DNA from 3 places in the Pseudoalteromonas sp. TP27 genome. Region 3 is predicted to be linked to each of the others. Evidence: predicted binding sites of a transcription regulator. Region 3 holds the regulator's gene; each other region holds the start of a gene.
What was found. Region 3 encodes LexA, which represses DNA repair genes until DNA is damaged. Its sites were predicted from a motif close to TACTGTATNNNNATACAGTA; they were not measured.

Region 1 (10,166 bases), on a different contig from region 3:
GCTAAGTACGATACCACCTTAACGCCTTTAGGCTGATAATCCGCAACGGCTTTCATAAAGCCCGCAACAGAAGCTGCGCCGCCTTTATCGCGACTCATACCTGCCATATGGCCACCTACTTTTAGATCTGCACCGCCGGTATCGTATACAAGGCCCTTACCTACAAACATAAGTGTGCGAGTAATTTCACCCTCAGGTACATATTCAAGCTTAACAACACGTGGGTGATGGCGCTCAACTGCGTATGATGCACGAGCAACCGTACTTAACATTGGGTAGTTTTTATCAATAGCTGCAATATCATCAATTACGTCAACTGCAATGCTTGAGCCTTTAAATAAATCAACGCAGTAATCAGCAAAACGCGGTGGAGCCATACGCTCAGGTTCAGTGCCACATAAATCACGTGCTGCATACTGCCCTGCCGCAATGGCATTAACTGCTTTAATTGTTTGCTCGTTTGCACCCATTAAGCCAATTTGAGGAATAGGCTCAATACCTTCGCCGTGATATTCACGCGCCTCTAATGGCTGCCATAATGCCTGGCAAGCACCTAAATAAGCAACTTCTAGCGCATGTTGGTAACGGCTATCGCCATTTAAATTTGGTAACAATAATGCAGGATTAACACTGCCCGATGCTTTTGCTTCGTTAATTGCTAGTTTAGCTGCATCAAAATAGCGACGAACGTCGTCGTAATCTCTATTTAACGGACCGGTTGGCGCAAGTACAACGCGCTTGTTTTCAATCACTAATAAAGTAACTTGCTTACCAATGCGAGAATCAACTTTTGCCTGCGCTAAAATAGCGTCACGTAATGAATTGTGTGGTAATTGAGAAAAGTCATCACTAATAATAATAAGCGCATCATGAGATGTGCATTCAAGGCTTGCACTAACCGCTTGAGGGTATGCCATAAATAAGGTCCTGTTAGAAAACATAAGCCCCTATTATCGTCGATTTAAATATTGAAGACCAGCTAGGTGCGATGAGCTAATTATACAAGTTGCCAATAAATGGCAACTTGGAGTTACAGGCTTTACAGCTTAATCAAGAATACTCAGTTGGAAGTTTTGTGCTGGCTCGTTTTTAATGCCAACGCCTATACCAAGCAACCGAACAGGCTGTTGTAGACCTCGTTGATAAGCTTTGGTAAGTAGTTGAACAAGTATTTCAGTATTTAGCTCGTGATATGCTTGGTCGGCTGAGGTTACTACAAAATTTGCAAACTTCACTTTAACACTCAGTTTATTTATACGGTTTTGTAATTGTTGCTTATTAAGCCTTAAAACTAATTCGTCTAACAGTTTTGGAAGCTCATCTAAGCACTCTTGCAAACTTGTTTTATTGTATTCGTAGGTATGTTCAACACTCAGTGATTTTCTTATGCGATCTGTTGATACTTTACCAACATACTCACCTGCACACTTTTGATAAAGCGACACGCCAAAATTGCCTACATGTTGCTGCATCCAATTTACGCCTTTTTCGCGTACATCTTTGCCGGTATATAGCCCTTTTAAATTGAGTTTTTCGAGCGTTACTTTGCCTACACCCGGAATTTTACCCAGCGGTAATTGCGCCAAAAAGTCATCGACCTCGTGAGGCAAAACTACAAATTGACCATTCGGTTTTTTTTCGTCACTGGCTATTTTGGCAATAAACTTAATAGGTGCAATACCTGCCGATGCAGTAAGCCCTGTGGCAGTGTAAATATCCGCTCTTATTTGCTGTGCTATAAGCGTTGCACTGCCTTTACAAGCACTACTGTCTGTTACATCAAGGTAGGCTTCGTCTAAAGAAAGAGGTTCAACTAAGTCTGTGTAGCGGTTAAATACTTCGCGTATCTGGTTTGAAGCTTCTTTGTATACAGCCATGCGCCCAGGAACAATAACTAAATCGGGGCATAATTGTTTAGCATGATAGTTCGACATAGCCGAGCGCACGCCATACTCTCTCGCTATATAGTTAGCAGTTGAGAGCACGCCTCGTCGGCTATTGCCTCCAATAGCAAGCGGTACATGTGCAAGTTTTGGGTTATCTCGCATTTCTACTGCTGCGTAAAAGCAATCCATGTCTATGTGAATAAACTTTTTCATCACCACTATAACGACTGGTTATTTATACAGTCATTATTATAGAATCAATTGTGATAAGCAAGCCTAGGGCCTGTTTATCTTTCGAGGTTAAATTTGCAGCAGTATGTTTGGTATTTAGGCAAGGCAGAGCCTATGTAGTGTGGTTATTCCCCATAAATAGGCGATAACGTAGCACAAATGCCAAACATACGCTGCCCGAAGGGTTCTGCCTAGGGGCAATTTACTCTTTGTTGCCTACATGGATGTAGGTAAGGGGCGTGAGCAGGACGCGGAAGCTTTGCTCGGTTTTTACTTAGCCCACTAGGTCACAAACCTCGCGCCGCGATTAAATAGCCCCTAGATTGAACAAATTTTAATCCTGAAAGGTCAACAGGCCCTAGTTAACGATTAAAAAAAGTGTTTATTGTCTTCTGACTCTTTATAACCGCGCAACCAAAACATAACCTCGAAAAAAAACCCCGCTAACATTAAAATAATAGCGCCTGATTCGTTACCCATTGCGTGACAGGTAAAAGAAGCTATAAAAACCAAACAAGCTAAAAACCAATTAATTATATTTTGCATACATACCTCTGTGTTTTTGTCTTGTGTGTTTTTACAGTGCCACTTAACTGTAGACCTAAAATTAAATAGGTACAATCATCTTACAAAAAAACATACTCTAATTACCTTGAGCTCATAACACCATATTGATAATCTAAGTACTTTAAAATTAAGGGCCAATACATAATGCAAACGTTTAAAGATCAGCACCCTATTCATACCGACATCACCGTAGCATGGGCTGATATGGATGCACTGCAACACGTAAATAATGTAGTGTATTTACGTTACTTTGAAATAGCCCGAATCGACTTTTTAAATAAAATAAATCTGTTCGACACAATAAGCCCTAATGGTGTGGGCCCAGTAATTAGCGAAAATAACATTCGTTATAAACGCCCAGTTACATTCCCAGATACGCTTACAGTCGGCGTTACTATTACTGATATAAAAACAGACCGCTTCACCATGAATTACACCGTTTACAGCCATGTTCAAAAGGCTATAACAACAACGGGTACTTCTAAAGTTGTCATGTTTGATTTTACAACAGGGCAAAAAGCTACGATTTCTGAGCCTCTTTTATCGGCTTTAACTAGCCACGCTCAACACTAATTTAGCTAAGGAATTTTTATGAAATACAGCCCACTAGGTAGCAGTGGTGTAGACGTATCTAGAGTGTGCCTAGGCAGTATGACTTGGGGCAAACAAAACACTCAAAGCGATGCGGATGAGCAAATAGCCTACGCGCTAGAGCAAGGCGTAAACTTTATTGATACAGCCGAAATGTATGCTGTGCCTCCTTCTCCAGAGACCTATGGTAAAACAGAGGAAATTATTGGCGATTGGCTATCGCGTAATAAACAAAAACGCGGCGATGTAGTACTTGCTACAAAAATTGCAGGCAATGGCTTATCGTGGGTACGTGATGGTGGCAATATTACTCGCCAAACAGTAATAGAAGCCGTGGACGATTCACTCAAGCGCCTTCAAACCGACTACATCGATTTATATCAGTTACATTGGCCAAACCGTTCAACACCACATTTTGGTAGGCAGTGGCCTGGCACGCTTAAATTTACCGACGTAAATACACAAGAGCAGCAAGCTAGTATGCTCGATATTCTAGAAGGCCTTAATGAATGTGTAAAAGCAGGAAAAATTAAGCACTGCGGTTTATCTGACGACACGCCATGGGGTATCAGCCAGTTTTTAAGTTTAGCTAAAGAGCATAACTTACCGCGTATGGTGTCTATTCAAAACGAATTTAGCCTAGCGCATGCTAAAGATTGGCCATATTTAATAGAGCAATGTGTTCATGAAGAGATTGCCTACTTACCATGGTCGCCTCTGGCTGCCGGTTTATTAACGGGTAAATACTTAAATGGTGCTCGCCCTGAAGGCTCTCGATGGACCTTCATGCAGCGCAACGGTATTTTTAGAGATACACCCAATGCAGAACAAGCAACTAAGCAATATGTTGAGCTGGCTCATGCAAATAATATTACCCCAGCGCAGCTTGCGCTAGCATGGTGTAACCAAGTTGATGGTGTTACATCTTCAATTATTGGCGCAACCTCTATGGCACAATTAAAAGAAGATATTGATGCATTTGATATAACGCTAAACAATGAAATACTGACAAGTATTGATGCTATTTTTAGAAACCATCCAATGCCCTATTAATATAAACTTAAACAGGCAATTAAATCACATTTAATTGCCTGTTTAAGTGTCTGTTTAACCGTCTCTTTAGCTCACGATCCACTGATGCTCAAGCAAACACTGATCGTTAGCATAAAGCGCAACAGCAAAAGTACTTTTAGCCGTTACTTCACCTACGCCCGACGGTGTGCCGGTCATTACTACGTCACCGTCTTCTAGGCTCATAAATTCACTAATTTCTTGTAAAATTGAGTCAGGGTTGTGCAGCATAAAATGAGTATCGCCTCGCTGAATCACTTCATTATTAATTTTAAGTTCAAAGGTAAAGTGCTGCATTGCATCTGTTAATTCAACAAAGTCACTTAAAATAACAGACCCGTCGAACGCTTTAGCCCGCTCCCAAGGTAGCCCCTTATTTTTTAATTTACTTTGCACAGTACGCTTTGTTAAGTCGAGGCCGAGTCCAACACCTACAAATTTTTTATTTTTAATGACAAAACATAATTCTGTTTCATAATGCAGCGTATCACCGTTGTGAACTGCAAATAACGTATTAGTAATTGCGCTATTTGGCTTATTAAATAAAACCATTTGATCTGGCGTTTCGTTATTTAGCTCTGCAATGTGTGCGGTATAGTTACGGCCAACACACACTACTTTTGATGGTGTTAATTTCTCAGATACTAACTTTATTGAATGCATATAAGTAATGTCTCAGTTAATAGGGCCTGTTGACCTTTCAGGATTGAAATTTGTTCAATCTAGGGGCGATTTAATCGCGGCGCGAGGTTTGTAACCTAGTGGGCTAAGTAAAAACCGAGCAACAAAGAGTAAATAGTCCCTGGGCAGAACCCTTCGGGCAGCGCATGTTTGGCATTTGTGCTACGTTATCGCCTATTTATGGGGAGTAACCACACTACACAGGCTCTGCCTTGCCTAAATACCAAACATACTGCTGTAAATTCAACCTCGAAAGATAAACAGGCCCTAGCTAATAAGTGTTTCTAACAAGCTCAAATTAATAGGTTTAAGTAAAACTCGGTCAATATTTAAATCTTTTATTTCTCTTGGGTCTGGCTCTGCTCCACTTACAATCACTAAACGTAACTCAGGATAACGGTCGTTAATTTGCTGGCCTAAATCAATGCCACGCCCATCGGGTAAATGCATGTCTAACAATACCTTATTAAATTGCTGGTCGTGATTAAGTATTTGCAAACATTGTGCGCAGCTAGACGCAATGACTGTTTCAACGCCTAGGCTTTCTAAAAGTAGCTGTGTAATTTGCGCTGCATCGTGGTCATCTTCTACAAGTAAAAAGCGCTGTTTTTTCTCTGTTAAGTCCGAACTACTATTTATATCTTTGGCTTGAGGAGCATGTTCTGGCGCTACCAAATAATCTTGCAAACATTGATACAAAGCAGTGCTATCAACCGGTTTTGGTATTACATCATTAAAGCCAAGCGCAGCAAGTTCTTCATGTATTCCTTTCATAGTAGCAGCAGTGAGCGCAATTATTGGGCCTTTGTAGCCCATTTTTCTAAGCTCTATGGTAGCTTCCTTGCCGCCCATTACAGGCATATGAATATCAATAAAAATAATATCATAAGGCGCTTTATACGCATCTGCTATGCGTACTTTTTCAAGTGCTTGTTGGCCATGCTCTGCGTAGTCTACTCGCGCGCCACAGGTACTGATCATATGACCAACTAGCATGCGTAAGTCGCGCAAGTCATCAACAACCAATACTCTTCCGTGTACTTTACAAGGAGCCAGTTTACTTTGTAGTTGCGGCGCACTGCTAAAGTTAAGTACTTGGCGCTCTACTTCACTAATATCACCTGGGTAAACCGAAATAGTAAACGTAGAGCCTTTACCAACTTCAGAGTGCAAACTAATATCACCGCGCATACGCGCTAACAATTCAGCACATATTGCCAAACCTAAGCCAGCACCACCTACAGAGCGCGATTCTACATCAGCTATTTGCTCAAACGGTTTAAATATCAGTTCTTGTTTTTCAGGGGCTATACCCATTCCTGAATCTTTAATACTAAAAAACAGCATTTCAGTGTCATCAACCCACTGCGTCCACGCATTAACAACAATTTCGCCTTTATCGGTAAACTTAACCGCATTATTTATTAAATTTATTAAAATTTGGCGAACTCTTGTTGCATCAAGTCGTGCAACTAAAGGCAATGGCTGATGTGATTCAAAGCGTAGCGTAAGGCCCTTATCGAGCACCGATACGCGCATTAACGTGTATACATCGGCAAGCATGCTATCAAGGTTAACTTCGCTCAAGGTCAGCTCTAGTTTATCGGCGGCTATTTTAGATAAGTCGAGCACATCGTTTAATAGGCTCAATAAGTGTTTACCGTTTCGATAAATTACACCTAATTCATTTTCTGCTTGCTGACTAAAGTCGCTCTGCATTAATAGTTCGGTGTAACCTAAAATAGACGATAGAGGAGTTCGTAATTCGTGGCTCAAATGCGCTAAAAAGCGGTCTTTAGAACGGTTTTCTGCTTCGGCTTTTAAACGCTCTACTCGCTCACCTTCAACATCTTTACGCGCCAAAGCATAGCGAATAGCACGCGCAAAGCGGCTAGAGCTCATTTCTGTTTTTATTAAATAATCTACCGCGCCAGCATCAAGTGCCGCCGAATCGAGTTCGTCGTTTGACTGCCCGGTAAGCATAATAATAGGGCCGCTAAAACCATTAGCAATGGCTTCTTTTAATACATCTAAACCATTAGATGCACCCAAGCGGTAATCAAGCAGGCAAATGTCATGCTCGTTTTTACTAAGCGTTTCAATTGCCTGCTCTGGGGAGCTTATCCATTGAATGTTAAACGTGTGTGAATCCAATTGGTCCAGATAGTCGCAGGTGAGTATGTAATCATCTTCATCATCTTCTACAAGCAGCAACTGAGTCACTTTATCTAACATACAATCTCCATTAATCGTTAAATGTTGTCGGTAGCTCTACAAATTCTACCCAGTATTTTCCAAGTGTTTTCATTAAATCAACTAGGCCATCAAATGTTACCGGTTTTGTAATATAAGATGCAGCGCCTAGGTTATACCCTTTAACCATGTCTTCTTCTTGCTTGGACGTAGTTAAAATTACAACCGGAATACCCTTTAAGTTAGGGTTTGCTTTAATTGCTTCAAGCGCTTCACGACCATCCATTCTAGGCATATTTAAATCAAGCAATATAAGCCCAGGACGAGGCGATGTTGCTTTGTCTTCAAACTTACCTCTACGCTCTAAATATTCAAGTAGCTCAACGCCATCTTCAACAAAGTGAAGTTCGTTAAGTACACGGCTTTCGGCAAGGGCATCTTGTGTTAACAAACGATCATCTTCATCATCGTCTGCCATTAAAATAGTAATCGGTTTTACTTTTGTATAGGGCATTTAAGCCTCTCCTTGCAATGTGAAAAGCGCAGCTTCCACAGGTAGTTTTATGGTGAAAGTTGCACCTTCACCGTCTTTACTTTGGGCTGTAATTGTTCCGCCATGCCGCTCCACAATACGCCTACATACAGAAAGGCCAATACCCGTGCCTTTATACTCTGAGCGGCCATGTAAACGCTGAAACGGTACAAATATTTTATCGGCGTAGTCTTGTGAAAAACCAATGCCATTGTCTTCTATTGTAATAACTTGAAAACTTAATTCGGTATTGTGATCAGCACTAAATATATTTTCATGCTGGTAACTAATTTTAATATGTGGATTTGTATCTGGGCGTCTAAATTTCACCGCATTCGACAACAAATTTAAAAACAATTGCTGCATTTGGCTTTTATCAGCCTGAATAACTGGTAAGTCTTCTACATCTACTTGCGTATTAGACTCATCTATCGCAATTTCTAAATCACTTAATATATCAGCTACCACTTCGTTTAAATTTGTATCGTCAAAGTCTTTACCACGCGTTGCTATACGCGAAAACTCTAATAGGTCGTTTATTAAGTTAGACATACGTTGAGCTGCATTTTTCATACGGCCAATATAATCAATCCCTTTTTCACCAAGTTCATCTTTAAACATTGTTTCAAGGCGATCGCTAAAGGCTTGAATTTTTCTAAGTGGTTCTTGTAAATCATGGCTCGCCACAAAAGCAAACTCTTCAAGCTCTCGGTTACTTCGACTCAACTCGTCAGAATACAACGTTAATTCTTGCGTACGTTCCGACACTTTCGTTGCTAGTGTTTCGTTTTGTTTTTCAAGCTCAAAACGATACTGTGCTGAATTTCTTAAATTAAGGCGCGTCATAATAAACATACCAATAATAAGTAGTGCACTTGTTATTGCCGTTATAGCAAACGTAATTTTAGCCTCATTTTTTATCTTTGCTAACTTTGAAAAATGGCTCACTTTAAAAAGTAATTCGCGGTCTTGTATTTCATTTACGTGCTCACGAATTTGTTTATAAAGCTCTCGACCTTTATGTGTATTTAACACATAAATTGCACGTCGTTCTTTGTCATCCAATGCTAGGCTTACAGTTTGCTTTAGCTCTTTAATTTTACTATCTACAAGCACTAGTAATTGAGCAATACGCTCTGCTTGGCCATCTATTTCAGAGTGGAGCGATTTAACATGATCTGTTTGTGCCTGTATTTGCCCAATCGCATCATAGTAAGGCGTTAAATAATCAGCCTCTTCTGTTAATAAGTAACCACGTTGACCAGACTCAGCCTGAACTACTGATAAATGCAGTTGCTCAATTGCCGTTGTCAGCATATTAGTGTTATCTAAACTCTTTTGGGTTTGCGTTAAACCTTGAATAGTGTTCAATGCTAAAAATGCGTTACCTACAATAATACTCAACACAACAACTATAAAAGCTGCCCAAGTAATATTCGCTTTGCTTTGATGTTTTTGCTTGTTCATTAGCTTCCCGAGTTAGTGTTTAAACAACACTGTATTTATTGAGAGTCTGATATTTTTTGTAAACTTTCACTGCACTGTTGGCAATTATTGATAATTTTATCAAGTGCATCTAGCGCTTTTTCTTTTGGCATATCGTTTTCAAGTACCAATTTAATAAGCTCGGCATTCATCGAAATACGATTTAGCGGTCCTCTTGCATCGTGTACTAATTTATTAAGCTGCTCTGTTTGGTTATCGGATGTCATGCCCTTCCTCAGATCTATTTATATTCGCCAATACCGCCATACGCATTAAGGCGGTTATAAAGTGTTTTTGTACTAATACCTAACATTTGCGCAGCAAGTGTTTTATTACCTTGCACTTTATCAAGCGTTGCATGAATAAGTTCTTTTTCAACTTCTTCAATTGTTTGCCCTGCCGATACTGGCTTTTCTGCAGTTTGATTATTAACACGCGAAAACGGCGATTCTAAATTGTCAGGCAAAATAATATCGCTAGTTTGCGGATCACTCATAATAAATGCACGGTGTATCGCATGGCGAATTTCGCGCACGTTACCCGGCCATTCATAGCTTTGCAACTCTTTAAGCTGCGCTGGCGTCCAACTAAAGGCAGTGCCATTTTCGTCATTAAGTTGATCTAAAAACGCTTTAGCTAATAAAGGAATATCTTCTTTTCTATCGCGAAGTGGCGGTATATCAATAGGAAAAACCGCTAGCCTAAAGTAAATATCTTCACGAATAATATTATTTTGCGCTAAATCGGTAAGCGAGCGGTTAGTGGCTGAAATAACACGGCAATTTGTTGGTATTTCTCTGTTACCACCTACGCGCGTTACTTTTTTAGTTTCAAGCACTCGCAGTAAATTTGGCTGCATATCAATTGGCATTTCGGTTACTTCATCTAAAAATAAAGTACCGTTATTTGATTGCTCAAATACCCCTTCT
Region 2 (10,166 bases), on a different contig from region 3:
GGCCTTCTCCGGTACAATCAATCGGTAGGGCTGAAATCGAAAACATGGGTTACGATAATTTACAGCAACTTCTAGAAAGAATGCCAGTAGCAGGCAGCGGTACTTTTTCTACTCGTGGTAACAACCAAGATTCAACCGCTAACGGTTCAGCAGCAGTAAGCTTACGTGGCTTAGGAGCTGATGCAACACTGGTACTGATCAATGGTCGCCGTGTATCAATTAGTGCCTTTGCTGAAGGTATCACCAACTCGTTTGTCGATATTAACAGTATTCCTGTTTCTGCTATTGAGCGTATCGATATACTAAAAGATGGCGCTTCAGCTATCTATGGCTCAGATGCAGTAGCGGGTGTAGTTAACGTTATCTTAAAGAAAGATATTGATGGTGTTGAAATTAATTTAGGCTATGGCGGTACTGATGGTCCAAATTATGAAGAAACAACAGCAAGCCTAGTTTGGGGTACTACAAGCGAAAAAAGTAGTGCATCTGTTATTATCGATTACTTTAAAAACACATCTCTTTCTTCTGATGAAATGGGCAGCCTTGGCACTGCTAACCAAGCGCCATATGGCGGTGAAGATTTCCGCTCATCACGTGGTTTTCCAGGATCATTCGATGTTAATGGCGTTCAAATGGCCGATCCAAACTGTCCAGCAGATCGCGTAAGTAGCAGTAATAGCTGTGTTTTTGATTATGGTCCTTATGGCTATATTTCACCAGCATCTGAACGCATTGGGGCTATTTCGCAGTTTGAGTATAATTTTGATAATGACATTACCGCATTTTTAGAAATGGCAGTGCAACATAATAGCTCGGTTGCCATGGGCGCGCCAACGCCATTAGATAAAGCCGCAGGTTTAACTGTCCCGGCAAACCATCCTAATAATCCTTTTGGTCAAGACGTAGGGATTAATTATTTTAGGACTGTGGATGCTGGGGCCCGTCAATGGGATATTGAATCCGATACGCTGCGTTTTGTAGCGGGCTTAAAAGGCGAAATAAACGATTGGAGCTGGGAAACTGCGGTACAAAAAGGGCGTAGTAAATCGCTACAAACTGGAGATCGCACACAAGGCTGGGTACGCACCGACTTTCTACAACAAGAAATTGATGCTGGCAACTATAATCCATTTGGCGGCACTTATAACGATCCTGCTGTAATTGACCGAATCACAACCAGCTTAGTACGTCGCGGTGAGTCTCATATGACCTCTTTTGATGCTAATATTACTGGTGAAGCGTTTAGTTTTGGTGGCGAAGCTGTAATGATGGCCGCCGGTATTGAGTACCGTGAAGAAGATGTAAATGATATCCCTGATGATCAATTTCAACGTGGCTTAATATTTGGTACTGAAGCTGTATCAGCGTCTGCAGATCGCGAACAATACGCCGCCTATATCGAGTTTTCAATTCCACTCGCTGACAACCTTGAACTGCAATTAGCAGGTCGTTATGATGATTACAGCGATTTTGGTACAACAACAAATCCAAAAGTAGCTCTGCGTTGGGCGCCAAACGATGAGATCACAGTTCGTGGTTCTTGGGCGCAAGGTTTTAGAGCGCCTTCTTTAGCACAAGTTGGCCTTGGTCCATCAGAAAAGAGTCAGTTTTTTAAAGACAACTACCGATGTGATGCTACAGGATTAGATTGCGAGGCACTTGATTATAATATTGAATTTGCAGGTAACCCTGACTTAGAGCCTGAAGAGTCAGAATCATGGAATGTCGGTTTTATTTGGGCTCCTAGTGCAGAATTTGGCTTGAGTATCGATGTCTGGAGCATTACTCAAGATAACAAAATCGATGAAGAAGAATTTGGCCCAATCTATGATTCTGAATGTAACAACCAAAATAGTACTATATGTGAGCGCTTAGCCCCTACAGGTGGCGCGAGTCTTGGTACTATCGATAAAATCCATAGCACATTTAAAAACTTATCATCGCAGGAAGTATCTGGTGTTGATGTTTCAGCAAACTATAACCACTCTCTTGATGACTTAGGTTTACTTAAATTCAATCTAGAGTGGGCATATCAAGATAAGTTTGAAAAAGATGACCGTGATTACACGGGTGAATATGGCTACCCAGAGCATCGCTTTATTTTCTCAACCAACTGGGAAATTGGTGAGTTTAACACCAATGTAAATATCAGTTATGTAGGAGAGTTTGAAGATACGCCTGATATCGACTTTGATGGCAATTTAGACTTTGATAGCAATACTTCACGTATGATTGACTCGCAAACGCTTGTTGACTTACAAACGTCGTACCGTATTACTGAGTCAGCTAAAATATCTTTAGGTGTTAATAACTTATTTGATGAAGAGCCACCATTTGCAATTGGTGATGGCGATGGCGATTTATACGGTTATGCATCAGGTGTACACAACCCTAGAGGCCGCTACTTGTACACTAAAGTAAGCTTCTCGTTTTAACTTTGCGAGCTTATTTTAAAGTGAGCTAACGCTACAAATAAAAAAACCGCCAATTGGCGGTTTTTTTTATTTAAAACTAAGGGCTAAATTATAGCTCGCCTTCGTTTTCAGATAAAAACTTAGCAACGCCTTCAGGGCTTGCGTCCATACCTTTTTTACCTTCAGTCCAACCAGCAGGACATACTTCACCGTGCTCAGTGTGGAACGCTAGCGCGTCAACCATGCGAAGCATTTCGTCGATGTTACGACCTAATGGTAAGTCATTCACTACTTGGTGACGTACGTTACCTTCTTCGTCGATTAAGAATGAACCACGAAATGCAACACCCGCTTCTGGATGTTCAACGTCGTATGCTTTACAAATCTCGTGTTTAACATCTGCAACTAGTGCGTATTGAACTTTACCAATACCGCCGTCTGCAACAGCAGTGTTACGCCATGCGTTATGTGAGAATTGTGAATCGATAGAAACACCAATTACTTCTACGCCACGCTTTTGAAACTCTTCAAAACGCTTATCAAATGCAATTAGTTCCGAAGGACATACAAACGTGAAATCTAGTGGGTAAAAGAAGATAACTGCTTTTTTACCTTTAATTGTTTCATGAAGATTATAGCTATCTACAATTTCACCGTTACCAAGAACAGCTGCAGCGGTAAAGTCTGGTGCCTGGCGGCCTACTAATACACCCATTTTATTCTCCAAATATTTTGAGTTTTTTTCAATTGCTTTCGCAATGCTGGTACTTATATGGGCGCTAAAAATTAAAAACCAATAGCGCGTACATATAATTAATTGGCAGTTTAGAGTTATTCACTACAAAAGAACAATCGTATTTAACGATGTGAGTAATCGAAAATAACGAACACTCATAACTTTTACTAATACACGTGAATAATAAATCTATTCTCATGTATAAGTTGCGCTGTGATTAGAGGAAGTTTTTAATTAGATGGAAGAGAGTTTAATACATAGATTGTTTAAAATTTATATGCTGTGGTGCTTAATTTTTATAAACACAAAAAAACCTGCAGATGCAGGTTTCTTGTGTAAATTTAATCCATTATATCTGAAGGCATATCATCACGAATTTTTTGCCAAATTTCGCCGGTTTGATGACCAAACTTACGCATCATCGAAATAGCTCCATCATGCTCTCTATTTTGAGCAAGAACGGTTAAATCTTTGTAAAACTGACGAGCTAACTCACGAGTACCAGCATCAGAGAAATAATGACAGCCAATTTTGAAGTAAAACCCTCTAAAACCGTTAAGGATCAATACATAAATACGGTTGTTACCAGCAACAGCTAATTCGTGATGAACTTTATAATCGTAATCAGCAAATGCCTGCGCTGTATCTTCTAATTCATCGCTTTCTGATAAAATTTCAATTACGCGCTCTGGGTTTAACTTAATTGCGGCACGTGTATAAATAGCACTAATATTAGTACGTGCAGATAAAAGCTGATCTGTCAGCTCTGGCATCTTGTCTTCATCTAAGCGCGCTAATGTTTCAAGAATGTTTAAGCCAGACGTTTCCCAAAAGTTATTTACTTTTGTAGGTTTACCATGCTGAATTGTTAGCCAACCATCACGTGCTAAACGCTGTAATACTTCTCTCAAGGTTGTTCTTGTAACACCAATTAACTCTGAAAGTTCTCGCTCGGCAGGTAAAATTGAACCTGGAGGGAAATCGCCGTTCCAAATGGACTCAACTATATATTCTTCAGCAAATCCTGCTGGGCTTTTCGCTTTAAAAATTCTCATCCAGTTCCCACTCGAATTAATCAACACTCATCGTTTTACACGAATAACTGACTGATTGTACCAGACGAAGCATAACTAACAAGTAAAGTCAGGTATATTAATAAGCAAATGGGTAGAAATTAAAGATTAATAAATAATAAAATTTAGGTTTCTCTAATATAGCTACAATGTATAAATTTACAGAGCAATATTCATTGTAGGTACATTGTAATTATTGGTTTTTTATTTACACCATACTTAGCTGAATCAACTTAAAACACATAAGTACATTAACAAGGAACACCTATGCAACATAGCGTTCTAACTGCAACTTTAAAGAATTATTTAGCCAATACACCAATGTAGTATAAGTAAGCGATATAACTGAGCCTATGTAACGATGGTAACTAATAGAACATCATTTTGCCTCTGTTGAGACTGCATTGAGTGGTCATTAATTTCATCTTATAAAAAACGACTTCGGTAGCTTTTTTTTCCTTTTTGTTGCTGCATACTTTATCCTACGTCATAATCTAACGTCTTATTAAAACGCGGAATTTTTATGAACTGGCTTGCGCAATTACCTACCCAACGTACTCCGTGGCTTTTATTTACAGCCATCGTTTTTTTACTTGAAGTGACTGCCCTTTTCTTTCAGTACAAAATGGGGTTGGCACCTTGCATAATGTGTATATACCAGCGCACCGCTGTACTAGGCTTATTAAGTGCGGGCATTGTAGGTTCGACTAAACCACAGAGCAAAGCTGTTCGTATATTTGCTTATGTAATTTGGGGTGTATCGAGTGTTTGGGGATATTTAATTGCCCGAGAACATATTGATATGCAAACCACCACAGATCCTTTTGCATTTAGCTGCGAGTTTGAACCAAACTTTCCATCGTTTATGCCACTACACGAATGGATACCTAGCTTTTTTCAGGCAACTGGGGATTGTGGAAATATAGATTGGCAGTTTGTTGGCATGAGCATGCCTGCTTGGATGGAAATTATATTTGCGCTATTCTCAATCACTTTATTTACTTTAGTGGTTAGCCGTTTATTAATTAAAAAGTCGATTTAATATGTTTACCTTTTTTTCAAGCCAATTAGATGATCTTAAACACTTAAAAGTGCGCAAGCGTCAGGACGTAATAGCACTTTCGTTAAGTATGCTATCACCAACTGATAAAGTTTTATTACGTATTATAAAGCTACTGTTACTTAGCCCACTATTTTTAATATTCACTGTATTTAAAGGTTGGATATTAATACCATTTTTGATACTTGGCGGATTGTGCTATCCACTATTAACTACTCCTATTGAAATTAACTTTGCTAAAAAGCACTTAAACGAAGCGCTAAAACAATTTAATCAGGGCGTATAACGCCCTGATTATTACTTACTCGCTTTAAAGTGATATTTTCCCTTCTAATTTGGCTAATAGTTTTTTACCAATTCCTTTAACTTGCGATAAATCACTGACGCTTTTAAATTCGCCGTTTTCTTCACGGTAATCCACAATAGCCTGCGCTTTTTTCTTACCTATACCCGGTAGCTTAGCAAGCATATCTGCATCAGCATTATTTATACTAATTGTCTCAACTTGAGGCATTTGCTTAGTTACTTCCGATAGTTGTGCATACACGGTAGTCGCGGGAAGTAAGCATAATAAGCTTATGATTAATAAATTTTTTAGCGCTTTCATTAAACTTGTCCTTATTCTTCTTTTCTTAATTTTGAATGATGCTCAGGAAAACCAAAAAGTAAGGAACTGAAAAGCTCATCACTTAAAGTGTACCTAAACGCATTATCACCATGATCCGAAATCCTGAAAATGCAGCTGGTACAACAAAGTGATTGCTTAACTAAAGTAAAGTTACCGTTTTTTGTCAAATTTAAGACACCCAAAAATTAAAACTTCGCGCTTGCAAATTTACGCCCAAACCATTACTGTACATAAAAACAGTAATCTAATGGTTTTTTAAAAACCACGGTGCCAAGCAATTTTGCAGGAGAAATCATGGCTGTTGTTGTTAAATATGTTGTAGAACGAAACGGAGTCGAGCGTATGACGTTTACTACCAAAAAAGAAGCTGATGCTTATGACAAGATGCTCGATATAGCAGAATCACTTGAGCTAATGCTAGAAAAGGTAGACGTACCGCTTAGTGAGCAACAAATTGAATCACTTGCTTTAGAAATAGCGAAAAGCAAAGATGACTTTATGACTATATTAAAAGGTGGTAAAGAACCCGTTGTTACGAAAGCGCCAGCAAAAAGTAAAAAGTCAGATAACGTTGCATCAATTGAAGATAGCAACGATAAAAAAGCAAGTTAATTCATAGAATGTCTCCACCTCGGACGGGACAAACTAAATAAAAAAGGGAGCAACTAAGTTGCTCCCTTTTTTATTATACCCATTCGCTTAATTAAGTGTTCTATTTTGAGGGTGGAAAAACGTGTTGATATCTAGGAAAAAAATCGAAATTTAGTTGTTCTAAATGATAATTTTTTAACGTCGGTAGCAACACGTTTAGCCCCGCAAAATGATTAAGTATTATTGCGGATTGGTATTAATTACTACTCATTCAAAAATGAGTAGTAATTGCTATTTAAAGCTCTTTTTCTACTTCATCAAATAAAGCGGTAATGTTTTGCTCAGGCTCTTTTGTAGCTAAGCTAACAACAACAATTGCGATACTAGATAAAATAAAGCCAGGTACTATTTCGTACATAAAGCTACTTAAGCTTTCGCCATTAATAGTAAATGGTCCATATATCCAAATTAGTACGGTAAATGCACCCACTAACATGCCCGATAATGCACCAGCAAAGTTCATACGCTTCCAATATAGGCTAAATAATACCAATGGTCCAAACGCAGCACCAAAACCAGCCCATGCATTACTCACTAAATCTAAGATAGAGCTATCTCTGTCGTAGGCTAAATAAATTGCAAACAGGGCAACAAATGCAACGCTAATTCGACCAACAGTAACTAATTCAAAGTCGCTAGCATCTTTACGTAAAAATGTTTTATATAAATCTTCAGTCAATGAACTTGAACTAACAAGTAACTGTGAAGAAATTGTACTCATAATCGCAGCCAAAATTGCAGCTAGTAAAAAGCCAGCAATAAGTGGGTGGAACAATAACTCAGAAAGAATTAGGAAAATCGTTTCAGGATCTTCAACTACAATATTATTTTCATAAGTATAAGCAGCACCAAATATACCAGTACCAACAGCACCAAGGGCAGCAACAATCATCCATGTCATACCAATACGGCGAGCTTTAGGCATATCCTTAACACTACGTACCGACATAAAACGAACGATAATATGTGGTTGACCAAAATAACCTAAACCCCATGCCATTGCAGAAATAATACCTAATGCAGAGCCTGCTCCAATCCAGTTAAGCATATCTGGATTTACACTATGTAAAGTAGATTCCAGAGGTTGTTCAAGTAAAGAGTATGCAACGGTAGGTACTAGAATAAGTGCAATGAACATAATACAGCCTTGCACAAAGTCAGTTAAGCTAACCGCTAAAAAACCACCAAACAAAGTATATAAAACTACAACACCCGTTGTAATATATAAACCCATTTCATAACTTAGACCAAATGAGCTTTCAAATAGTTTTCCGCCAGCTACAACACCTGATGATGTATAAAGAGTAAAGAAGACGATAATCACAACAGCTGATACAACACGTAATAAGTTAGACTTATCATTGAAGCGATTTGAAAAGTAATCTGGGATTGTTATAGAGTCATTTGCTTTTTCAGTGTACACACGCAATCTTGGTGCAACTAACAGATAGTTTAACCAAGCACCAATCACCAAACCGATTGCTATCCATGTACTACTAAAACCAGTCACAAACATCGCACCAGGTAGGCCCATTAAAATCCAGCCACTCATGTCAGATGCACCTGCAGACAGTGCAGCAACACTTGGAGATAGATTTCGTCCACCTAGCATGTAACCTGATACATCGCCAGTAGATTGCTTATATGCATATAGTCCGATACCTAACATTACAATAAAATATAATGCTAGTGAAATAATCATTCCTGTTTCCAAATTAGCCTCCGCATAATTATTAATAATAGGCTTTATCCAAATAATGACTCTTAAAGTTTTATAGTTAAGACACTATTGGGGTAAAAACCATTCTCGCCGACTATATCATGCTTAATAATAAAATCTCCAACTTGTTACTTCTAGCTGATGCAAAAATATTCATGTTGAATAATTTTAAAGCGAATTGATGAAATATAATAAATTAAATGCAGAAACGCCTTCATTTTTAATGATAATTTATTAATCTAGCAAATATACGTAATGCTATTTCAAGTCTTTTGCCATATATTATTACAATAACTAATTACATTAATCTTACGGAACTATTTATGTATTTTTACGCTGCACGCCAATCTATTTTAGACAGGGATAAAAAACTCATCGGATATGAGCTTTTATTTCGCGATGGCGTTGATAACGTATTTCCCGACATAGATGGTGACGAAGCAACGACACGACTTATTGAGGGTAGCCAGTTTAACTTTGGCTTAGAAGATTTAACCGACAATAAACCGGCTTATATAAATTTTACCTTAGAAACGCTATTAAAGGGTTACCCTACATTACTGGGTAAAGACACTATAGTTGTAGAAATACTTGAAACTGTGCAGCCCGGTAAACGTTTATTATCCATTGTTAAAGATTTAAAAGGCAAAGGTTACACTATTGCTCTTGATGACTATATTCATCAACCTGTTTGGCGTCACTTTTATCCGTTTATTGATATTATTAAAATCGACGTTTTAACTAATGATATAGACACAATAAAAACTATTTTTAACGATATAAAACAATACTCACATATTAAGTTGCTTGCCGAAAAAGTAGAAACCTACGAAATTTACCAACAAGCTTTGGAGATTGGTTTTGATTATTTTCAGGGCTTTTTCTTCTCAAAACCTGAAATGGTGCAAAGTAAAGCGCTACCGCCTTCAGGAATAGCATTAGCAGAATTACTCTATGAAACTTCAAGTATTGAAATGAACCTAAAAAAAATCACCAATGTTTTTGAGCGTGATGTAAACCTATCTTATAAGTTGCTTAGGTATTCAAATTCGGCAGCGTTTACTAAGCGTGCTGAAATAAGCACTATTAAGCAAGCACTTATAGTGCTTGGTGCAAATGAAATTAAAAAGCTATTGTCACTATTGTTTGCAGCCCAAGTATCTGCAGATAAACCTGTAGAGCTAATTAGGCTATCGCTTACGCGCGCTCGATTTGCTGAATTACTCGCTATATCTCATGGCCAATTTAAAGACACCGGTATGGCATTTTTAACCGGTATGATGTCACTTATGGATGCCATTTTAGATGAGAGCATGGAAAGCGTAATGAAAAAGCTGCCACTTTCTAATGATATAAAAACAGCATTATTAAACGATGAAGGCTTGCTAGCAAAGTATTTGAACTTAGTTAAATACTACGAACAAGCAAACTGGTCAGCTGCAAACGAAATCACTAAAGAATTAAACCTAGGCGAAATAGTACCTGATGCCTATCATGATGCATTGGGCTGGGTTAATGAACAAATGAAATTAATAGTTAACGAAAAATAAAAACATAAACAGCAAGCAAAAACGCCAGCATTTAGCTGGCGTTTTTGTGAGTGCAATGAGGTTATAAACTTTCTAAAAAGTCTTCATCAAAATCAGCTGGCTCTTCTTTAATTGGAGGATTGCCATCGTACAGCTCATAAATTTGACGCTGAAAGTAAATATCTTTTACAAATAAGTACGGGTCAAGTGAATCGTTTAATAATCCTTCTTGCGGGATTAATGACGCACGCGCTTCAACAGCCTTTAAAACAAACACTAAAATAGTTTGTGGAGTCGTTAGTGCAACTTCAGGTAATACAAAATTGTCGACTACGTCACCTGTTAGATTACGTGC
Region 3 (10,166 bases):
CCACACAAATAGCGGTAACTTCATCCACGACATACCGGGTGCACGTAAATTCACTATGGTTACAATCACATTAATTGCACCCATAATTGAGCTAATTCCCATAATATGTACGGCAAATACAAACATTGCAGTGTTATCGTTACTATAAGTTGTAGAGAGAGGAGCATAAAAAGTCCAACCAAATGCAGGTCCTCCACCGGGCATAAATAACGATGCAAGTAAGATTAAAAATGCAAACGGTAAAATCCAAAAGCTCCAGTTATTCATTCTTGGTAATGCCATATCTGGTGCGCCAATCATTAGTGGTATCATCCAATTAGCAAGGCCTGTAAAGGCCGGCATAACCGCACCAAACACCATAATTAAACCGTGTACTGTGGTCATTTGATTAAAAAAGTGAGGATCGACCAGCTGTAAACCAGGTTGAAATAATTCAGCCCTGATCACCATGGCCATTCCGCCGCCAATTAAAAACATGGTCAGCGAAAAAATTAAATATAAACTACCAATATCTTTATGGTTAGTTGTATAAAGCCAGCGTTTAAAACCTTTTACAGGATGATGAGCATGGTGAGCTTCATTGGCGTTAGGTTGTTCTACTATGCTACTCATTAGTTCGCCTCCACTTTGGCATCAATTGCTGCCTGTATTTGACTCGGCTGAATAACATCACCCGTATCGTTACCCCATGCATTACGTTTATAAGTAATAACAGCTGCTAATTGCTTTATAGATAACTGCTTAGCAAATGCTTGCATTGCCGTACCGGGTCGCCCATGAATAACTACATCAATGTGATCTTTTATATCGCCAAGCACTATCGGGCTTCCTTTAAGTGCAGGAAATACACCCGGTAACCCCATACCTGTAGGTTGATGACACGCCGCGCAACTGGCCATATACACTTGCTCGCCTAAAGTCATTAACTCTTCTTTAGGTAACGTTTGATCAAGCAGAGCAGCGTCGGCCAGTGCTGCTTTTTGTTTTGCTTGCTTTGCATCGGCTAGCCATACTTTAAAGTCAGCTTCAGATTTAGCTTCAACCACTACGGGCATAAAGCCATGGTCTTTACCGCAAAGCTCAGCACATTGACCTCGGTAAATACCTTCTTCATTAATATTGGTCCATGTTTCGTTTATAAATCCCGGGTTAGCGTCTTTTTTCACAGCAAAATCAGGTACCCACCATGAGTGAATAACATCATCAGAGGTCATTAAAAAACGTACTTTTTGGTTTATTGGCAGTACAAGCGGTTTATCTACTTCAAGTAAATAATTAGGATTTTTATCTGCAAGATTCGCTATTTCGTCTTGAGGGGTGGATAAAATAGAATAAAATGCGACGTCTTCGCCCATATATTCATAGTGCCATTTCCATTGCGAGCCTGTAATTTTAATAGTGAGATCAGCTTTGCTGGCATCTTCCATTGCAATTAGGGTTTTAGTGGCTGGTACTGCCATAGCAATTAAAATAACGAATGGAATAGCTGTCCAAAGTATTTCTACTTTAGTGCTTTCGTGAAATTGGGCAGGTACAGCCCCTTTAGATTTACGGTGATGAATCAGTGCCCAAAACATAATTGCGAACACTATCACCCCAATCACACAACATATTATAAATATGGTCATGTGCAGCTGATATACATTATTGCTTATATCGGTTACGCCTTTGCGCATATTGTACTGGCTGTTAGCCAAAACATGCTGCGGAAAAGCAATCAATACAAGCCACAAGGTAGAGGTCAGTTTACCCATGTGACGGCTCCTTTGATGCTATTGCGAGTGCAAAGCGAAGAGGCATACGGCTTAAACGCCAATTCGTTATTTTTATTATTTAACCAATCCTGTTTTTTTGATTGGTATCACTGTCCCAACAAAGAGTTTGTATATTGTGTGTTCTCAAAACTGAAAGCTGTGAGTTATTGTTAGTTCAGCACACTAATGATTAGCTAAAAAATGAGCAACAAGCAAGCTTTAGTATAAAAAACAACCGAGTAATATTTAAAAATTAGTCAAGTATCTGCAAGCATATCGACTATTTAATATTCAAAAAGCGAGCAAAACAAAGGGGTGTAACACATGAGGAAGGAGAAAAGCATGAGTGAAAAAAAGTTTACAGCTTAAATAATTAGTTAGCTGTTTAAGATATATTTTAGTACGAATTTTAAAACAAAAATGCGCACTAAAAAGTGCGCATGAATAAATTGATTGCTTAAAGCAATCTAAAATCTACATCCAATCGGCGTTTCTTATTACGCCAACAGCTAGGCCTTCAATGTTAAAAGACTCATTTTCAAGGTCTACTTCAATAGATTCAAAATCGTCGTTTTCAGCATGAAGTAATACTTTACGACCCGCTTTCTCAAGACGTTTTACAGTTACGTCTTCATCTACGCGGGCAACAACAACTTGCCCGTTTTCAGCGGTTTGAGTACGATGTACAGCAAGTAAATCACCATCCATAATACCAATATCCTTCATGCTCATACCATTAACGCGTAGTAAAAAATCGGCGGCTGGTTTAAACATTAATGGATCGATTTTACAATGACTTTCAACGTGCTCTTGCGCCAAAATAGGTGAACCCGCAGCAACACGCCCTATAAGTGGTAAACCTAATTGTTCAGGCTCTTCTTCTTCAATTAATTGAATACCACGGCTTGCACCTGGTTTCATTTTAATTGCGCCTTTTTTAGCAAGTGCTTTTAAATGTTCTTCAGCAGCATTGGCACTTTTAAAACCTAGTGTTTGCGCTATTTCAGCACGTGTAGGAGGCATACCAGTGTCTTTAATAAAAACTTTAATTAGTTCGAGTATTTGAGCTTGGCGGTTCGTTAATGGTCGCATACAACTGGTTTTCCATACAGTACATTTAACTGTGAGTATATACAGTTAAATAAAAATCGCAAATTTAAATTATGTCTTAAAATAGCCAAAGTAATTTCACTTGTGTACATTTTAGGGATATAACTAAAGCTAAGTTTATAAATGATTAAAAAGGCAAAGGAGTCGTTATGAGTATTTGGTATCAACCTATTACTTTAGAGTTTTGCAAACAGCTAGATGAAGGTATAAATGGTCAAGGTACGCTGATGAAAACTATGGGGATAGAAATCACAGAAATTGGTGATGATTACTTAGTTGCAACTATGCCTGCCATACCTGAGCATCATAACCCAATGGGAATGGTTCACGGTGGTGCTAATGTTGTACTTGCCGAAACAGTAGCGAGTTATGCCGCTAACTTTGTTGTCGATTTCACAAAATTTTACTGTGTAGGGCAGGAAATTAGCGCAAGCCATTTAAAAGCATCTCGCAATGGTACTTTAACTGCCACGGCAAGAGCATTTCATATTGGCAAACGTAGTTCAGTATGGGAAATAAAAATTACAAATAGCCGCAATGAGCTGTGCTGCGTATCAAAAATGACCGCAGCAGTCGTAGAGCGAAGATAGTTACTTATAGTTACTTTTCGATTGGGTAAATTGTAATTTCCATACCCGCACCAATCGCAGATATACGTAATAATGTATCTGCATCTAATGCTTGGTTAAAGCACTTAGGAGATGTGCCTGATTCAAAACCAATATCAAACGTTCTACGTGAACAACCTAACCATTGCTTTAGCGCGTTACGCGAACACGATTCAATAAGCTCACATATATGGTTTATTGCTTTATCAGGCGTGCTAACTTCACCTGTAGCTTCAATACGCGCTAATTGACGGTATTCGTCTTTGTCATAATGTAAAATCGTAGCGACTTTCTTCAAATCTGCCACTAGCAAACTAATATCTTGCTTTGATTCAAGCTCAAGATCTACATTTAAAAATTGAATTTCCGACATCGTTTCGTATTTATCCTCTAATAATTTCATTGCAAACTTTAACGCAGTTTTACCGTTATACCAAATCAACTATGCCCTATTAACCACTTTATATGGATATTTCGCAGCTTTTAAGTATTTTTTAGCATTTAAAGCTAGCTGGATATCAAACATCCAGCTCAATTAGACAAATAAGTCATGTTAGGAATTTAACTGTAATCTTTTTTATTTTTAAATGATTACAGTAAGCTATAGTTTAAACTGCGACAAAATGTCGCAGTAACTAATCCCATTAATGTAATAAACTAACCTCTAAAAATAATAAGACTAAAACATGAATAAAAAAATATTTAAACATGCGCGCAAGTTTCATAAATGGTTAGGTTATTTATTAGCACTACAAATTTTAGCATGGTTGCTAGGTGGCTTAGTTATGAGCGCAATTCCACTTGATAAAGTACACGGCAAACATTTAGCAACAAAAGTCCTTAGTAAATCATTTACACAAGCCGACTACCCAACATCACTTGATAATATTACGTCGCAAGTCGCTAACCCAACACAAATATTATTTGAAGGCTTTTTAACTACACCACTTATTACCGTTATTAGTAATGCCGAGCAGCAAAGCTTTAATGCCCTTACAGGAAGGCCTTTTGAGCCACCTACAAAAATACAAATTACTGCTAATGCTAAAGCACACTTACTTATTGACGCTCAAGTAATAAGTACAACCCTACTAAAAAAGGGCACCAGAGAAGTAGGATATAAAACCAATGTTTGGCAGGTACAATTTGACGACATGTTGAGTACAACACTTTACTTAGCTGAAAGTAACGGCAAAGTAGTGACTATTCGCAGCACACTATGGCGAATATTCGACTTTTTTTGGATGTTACATATTATGGATTACGATGAGCGAGAGGATTTTAATAATCCACTGCTTATTAGTTTTGCAGCAACCAGTGTACTTTTTTGCCTAAGCGGGATATTACTACTTATAAAAAATATACGACTAAAGCGATTAATCTCAATTAAAAGTAAGAACAAATCAAAATAGTCATATTAATTTTTAGGAGCTAGCGCACTCTCATTAAAGAGTGTGCAATCGCTAAACACTGATATTAGAATAATTTTATTCCAAGTGGTTAAATCGACTCAAATGTCGTTTTAACATTTCGTTTTCTAAAATCAACTCATCACGCTCATTCAGCAATTGTAAAATTAACGCTATTGCCGACCAATCTAACGAAAAGTCATGCTGAATACGGGCCGCTTTTTTGACTAAGGTTACTGCAGATACCGTAAATTTCCATTCTGCAACATGCTCTCCTTCAATAGGCACAGCAATACTATGTTCAACTAGCTCATATAAAATTGCTTCGTTAATATCACTACTCAAACATAGCTCTGTACTGGTAAGTAAATCTTCTTTTTGTGTCACAATAATTTGCATTATGGTTTACTCCAGTCGCTGCGGGGATCAAAGTGAGCTTTTTCGGCTAATTCTTCCCAAAGCTTTTTACTGGTTTCATTAATAGATGTTGGATTAACAATTTTAAGTACAGCAAATAAGTCACCTTTGGCTTTTTTACTAATTAATCCCTTACCTTTAATACGCAAACGTTGACCAGACTGGCTATTAGGCGGAATCGTTAGTTGAATTTTTCCTGTTAATGTCGGCAAATTTATTTTTGTGCCAAGAGCCGCTTCCCATGCTGCAAGAGGGACGACTATATTTAAATTATGACCTTCAACATCAAATAGTGGGTGAGGCACTAAACTAATTTGTAAGTACAAATCGCCATTTTGTCCATTCGCAGACCCTAATCCACCTTGCCCTTTTAGTCGAATTCGCTCGCCATTTACTGAACCTGCTGGAATTTTCACTTTAAGTGATTTTTTAATTTCAGAGACACGACCACTACTATCTCGCTGCGGTAACATAAACTCAACAGGCTTAACGGTATCAACTAAAGTTTCTTCAAGAAAAATTGGGAACTCTATTTCCACATCTTGTCCTTTTTGCGCGCGAGCAGCGTTACTTCTGCTTTGCCCTGAACGATCAAACCCACCGCCTCCGCCAAACATTGAATTAATGAAGTCAGAAAATTCCTCATCAGTTTGCGGATCACTTTGCTGATAATTACCTTGTGAAGAACCAGCGCTACCGCGATAATTTGTTTGCTGCTGACGAGCACGATTTTGTTGATGGCGACGTAGCTCGTCGTATTTTTTACGTTCTTCTTTGTTATGGATGACTTCGTAAGCTTCTGCTATTTCTTTAAATTTATCTTCTGCTTGAGGCTCTTTGCTTACATCTGGGTGATATTTTCTGGCTAACTTTTTATAAGCTACTTTAACCGCTTTATCATCTGCATCAGGCGATATCCCAAGTACTGAATAATAATCAACAAATTTCATTTGCAATCCAAATCCCCATATTGAGTAAGCTTTAAGCATACTCCTTAACTTATAATATTGTGTAGCTAAAATACAATAAATAGTAAGAAATAAATGAATAGTAAAATAACTTTGAAGAAAAAATTAATTAGACACTTTTTAGTAATATTCCTAGTAATATAAGTGCAGGCCTTAAGTTAACTTTATCTTTTATCTTCAGGGCTTTAAACTAGGCATTCCTGTAGTTCACATTTGTGATGGATATGACTCGATTTATTCTGGCCTTGTTGGCTTGCTGTGTGTGTGTTTCGGTATCAGCCGAACAATTTACCCGCTTTTCAACCGCTAAAAGACATCTAATTAAAACCCTACCTGATAACGCTAAAAGCATTTACTGCGGCTGTGATATTAAAAAAGAAGGTAAAAAACTAACCCCCGATCCGACTAACTGTGGTTACATTCCTCGAAACACTCTTACCCGCTCAGGCAAAGTAAATGTGCGAGCTCTACGTATTGAATGGGAACACATTGTTCCAGCCTGGGAATTTGGTCACCAGCTACAATGCTGGCAAGATGGTGGGCGTAAAAACTGCCGTAAAGTAAGTGCTAAATTTAGAAGAATGGAAGCTGATATAAATAACTTGGCGCCGGCTATCGGCGAAATTAATGCCGATCGCTCTAATTATCGCTTTGGCATGCTTAGCGAAAACGCAACACAATATGGCCGCTGCGAAGTAAAAGTAAACTTTAAGCAACGTGTAGTAGAACCGCCTGTTTATGCACGAAAACGTATAGCTGACACCTACGCTTACATGCAAAAAACATACGGTTTAAAGATATCAGATAAACAGCAAAAATTATTTAATGCATGGCAAAAGCAAGCATTCGCAGATACAAGTAGTGCGAGCAAGCTCTAAGCTTTAACACTCATTTACATAAATCAAAGTTATAAATATTGAATAAACGAGCGAGTGTTGTAATATTTTAAACAACTTATTTACAGAAAGTCCTTAATTATGTTTAAAAATAATAAAACCTCGCTTGCCATTTTTGCAGCACTTTCGGGCTTTGCTCTAACAGGTTGTGGCGGCGGTAGCGGTATCGACGCTGCTCCTGTAGTTACCACGCCGGTTACAACACCCATAAGTAACACTTCAACATGGACTGCAGGTGTATTTGAGCAGTCTAACGATTTAAAAAACTTTTGCGAAACACCCCGCACAGGTAACGATCCCTTTAACAACAACGACCCTTACCCAGATAAAGTAGGTTCCGCCCTTTACGAAAAACTTTGGCTTCGCTCTTGGAGCGATGAAACCTATCTTTGGTATGATGAAATTGCCGATAACGACCCTGAAAGCTTTGCTACAGTCGCCGACTACTTCGCTCAATTAAAAACAGAGCAGCTTACCGACTCAGGTGCAAAAAAAGATAACTTTCATTTTTCAGAGCCTTCTGAGGATTACTTTCAAGAAGCGCAATCGGGCGTTACTTCTGGTTACGGTATAAATTGGGCGTTTATTGGCGATACAGCCGATCGTATTTTACGCGTTGCTTATCTTGAAGATGATTCTCCAGCTAGCAATAAAGGCTTTCAGCGCGGTGATACCGTACTTTCAGTTGACGGCGTTAGCATTAATACCAATACAGAGTCGGGTGTAGACACACTTAACGAAGGTTTATTTAGCCCAGCTAACGGCGATTCACATACTATTGTTGTACGCAGTAACGATGGAACTGAGAAAACATTTAATGTAACCGCTGGCAATATTGAGCAAACACCTGTTCAAAACGTTAAAACAATTACAACCGCAAATGGCTCAAGCGTGGGTTACATGCAATTTAATAGCCATATAAGTATTGCCCAAGAAGGCCTTATTGCTGCGGTAAATAAGTTTAAAACCGATGGTATTGATGAGCTTGTAATAGACTTTAGATATAACGGCGGCGGTTTATTAGCGCTATCGGCACAATTGGCTTATATGGTTGCCGGTAATGCTAACGTGAACAACCGCTTTTATTATCAAACCCAACAAAACGATAAACAGCCCGTTGATTCGCCTTTCCCATTTATTGATGAAGAAATAGATTACTCTACTTTTTTTAGTACTGGAGAAAGCCTACCCGATTTGAACCTATCGAAGGTTTATGTATTAAGCACATCAGGTACCTGTTCGGCATCAGAAGCTTTTATCAATGGTTTAAAAGGTATAGACGCAGAAGTTATTTTAATTGGCGACACAACCTGCGGTAAGCCGTATGGCTTTACCCCAACTCATAACTGCGCAACAACTTATTACACTATTCAATTTAGTGGTGTAAATAGTAAAGGATTTGGTGAATACGCTGCAGGTTTTACACCAACCTCTACGCCACAGTTTGATGCCGATGTGCAAGGCTGTGAGATTGAGGACGACTTTGATCATCAATTAGGCGATAGTAACGAAGCTGTTTTAGCCACTGCATTATTTCATGTCGAAAATGGCAGTTGTCCAATTAGAACGACTACTGTAGCAAAAACAGAGCCAGCTAATTTTTCAAGCTCTCGTGAATCTCTCATTCCTTTAAATATGCCTGAGCAATTTACCCAGCGTAATATGGACTTAACGTGGCCAACACTGAGTGAGGAAAGGTAATGGCTAAATTATTACTCCCATTAGCTACATTACTCGCTTTAGGCGGATGCCAAGGTGTAAAAGATACCAGTATAAATAGTGAGCCAGCTAAACCCGCTATATTAACGAGTGTTAACCCTAGCGTTGTTGCAACACTACAACAGGCAATTCAACACGCTAAGGGAGGCGCATTAGTAACGCTTGCCGATTCGGTATTTACTAAGCGCAGTGAGTTGCTAATTGATCATGCAATGAGTAAAAGGCCTGATGGCAGAGTAATTATGGGGGCGCATAATATAAAATCTGAAAAGTTTATTTTGCAAGTACGTAATAACCAATGCGAACTTTACTATCCTAAAAAAGAGCTTACTACAGTACTTGAAGGTGTTACCTGTAAAGAATTATAAGGCACTCTAAAGTTTATAAAAAAGGCGCGCAGCATATCGCTGCACGCCTTTTTCTATTTTAAAGCGTTATTACAAGTCTTGATGCGGACCAAACACTTCATAATGAATCTGCTCGTTTTTAACACCTAGCTCAAGTAACTGGTTTTTTATAAATGCCATAAAACCGGCAGGACCACATAAGTAAAAGTCGCCATTACTCAATGGTAGCTGTGCTTGTACTGCATTTAGGTTCATTAACCCAGTAAAGTCAGCGCCCTCTGTCGTTTGGTTAAACCACGTCATTGTTTGTAAGCGGTTATAAACTGCATTTAACTCATTTAAATATTTTGAAAACGAATGCTGCTGAGTATTTTCGCAGGCATGTAAATACATAACCTCTTGATTAGAATTATCACTTAATAGCGTTTCAAGCATAGCCAGCATTGGTGTTTGCCCAACACCTGCTGAAATTAGTACCGCTGGGTTTGTATTATTACGTAAAAAGAAATCCCCTGCCGGCGGGTATAGCTCAACAATAGTGCCTTGCTCTAATGAGTGTAAATGATTAGACACCATGCCAGGCTTTGGCTGTAGCTCTTTTTTAACACTAATACGGTAGTTTTTAGCGTTACTTTTTTGTGAAATAGAATACTGGCGAATTTCTTCATACTCAGCGCCCTCGGGCTTAACTTTAATACCTAAATACTGCCCTGGTTTATGTGTAATAACAGCTTCGCCATCAACTGGCGTAAGTGTAAAGCTTGTTACTAATTCTGATTCAACTTGCTTGTTGGTTATTTCAAACTGGCGAGTGCCCGCCCAACCACCGTGTTTATTTTTACTGTGCTCATACAAAGCAGCTTCTTCGGTAATACAAATATCGGCAAGTACGCCGTAAGCTTCGCGCCATGCGTACTCAACATCAGGAGTAAATTGCT

Region 1: the regulator LexA is predicted to act here: its motif matches at 2,112-2,131, upstream of dinB (DNA polymerase IV).
Region 2: the regulator LexA is predicted to act here: its motif matches at 6,134-6,153, upstream of PX700_RS08635 (YebG family protein).

What each region holds. Positions count from the first base shown of each region.
Region 1 is NZ_JARDAK010000017.1:57,312-67,477, reverse strand. Features, by position in the region: gene PX700_RS17045 (M17 family metallopeptidase) at 1-917, opposite strand, end outside; gene dinB (DNA polymerase IV) at 1,047-2,099, opposite strand; gene PX700_RS17035 (hypothetical protein) at 2,487-2,663, opposite strand; gene PX700_RS17030 (acyl-CoA thioesterase) at 2,829-3,257, shown strand; gene PX700_RS17025 (aldo/keto reductase) at 3,276-4,328, shown strand; gene PX700_RS17020 (fumarylacetoacetate hydrolase family protein) at 4,395-5,009, opposite strand; gene PX700_RS17015 (response regulator) at 5,295-7,262, opposite strand; gene PX700_RS17010 (response regulator) at 7,273-7,734, opposite strand; gene PX700_RS17005 (sensor histidine kinase) at 7,735-9,219, opposite strand; gene PX700_RS17000 (histidine kinase) at 9,255-9,464, opposite strand; gene PX700_RS16995 (sigma-54-dependent transcriptional regulator) at 9,479-10,166, opposite strand, start outside.
Region 2 is NZ_JARDAK010000005.1:189,115-199,280, reverse strand. Features, by position in the region: gene PX700_RS08665 (TonB-dependent receptor) at 1-2,435, shown strand, start outside; gene PX700_RS08660 (peroxiredoxin) at 2,524-3,129, opposite strand; gene fadR (fatty acid metabolism transcriptional regulator FadR) at 3,492-4,205, opposite strand; gene dsbB (disulfide bond formation protein DsbB) at 4,747-5,265, shown strand; gene PX700_RS08645 (DUF6170 family protein) at 5,267-5,569, shown strand; gene PX700_RS08640 (ComEA family DNA-binding protein) at 5,594-5,890, opposite strand; gene PX700_RS08635 (YebG family protein) at 6,206-6,523, shown strand; gene putP (sodium/proline symporter PutP) at 6,798-8,276, opposite strand; gene PX700_RS08625 (EAL and HDOD domain-containing protein) at 8,606-9,832, shown strand; gene PX700_RS08620 (MlaA family lipoprotein) at 9,894-10,166, opposite strand, start outside.
Region 3 is NZ_JARDAK010000018.1:7,539-17,704, reverse strand. Features, by position in the region: gene ctaD (cytochrome c oxidase subunit I) at 1-612, opposite strand, end outside; gene coxB (cytochrome c oxidase subunit II) at 612-1,754, opposite strand; gene lexA (transcriptional repressor LexA) at 2,229-2,846, opposite strand; gene PX700_RS17275 (PaaI family thioesterase) at 3,014-3,454, shown strand; gene PX700_RS17270 (hypothetical protein) at 3,465-3,845, opposite strand; gene PX700_RS17265 (hypothetical protein) at 4,159-4,884, shown strand; gene PX700_RS17260 (chaperone modulator CbpM) at 4,960-5,280, opposite strand; gene PX700_RS17255 (DnaJ C-terminal domain-containing protein) at 5,280-6,248, opposite strand; gene PX700_RS17250 (endonuclease) at 6,491-7,144, shown strand; gene PX700_RS17245 (S41 family peptidase) at 7,244-8,863, shown strand; gene PX700_RS17240 (hypothetical protein) at 8,863-9,249, shown strand; gene hmpA (NO-inducible flavohemoprotein) at 9,319-10,166, opposite strand, start outside.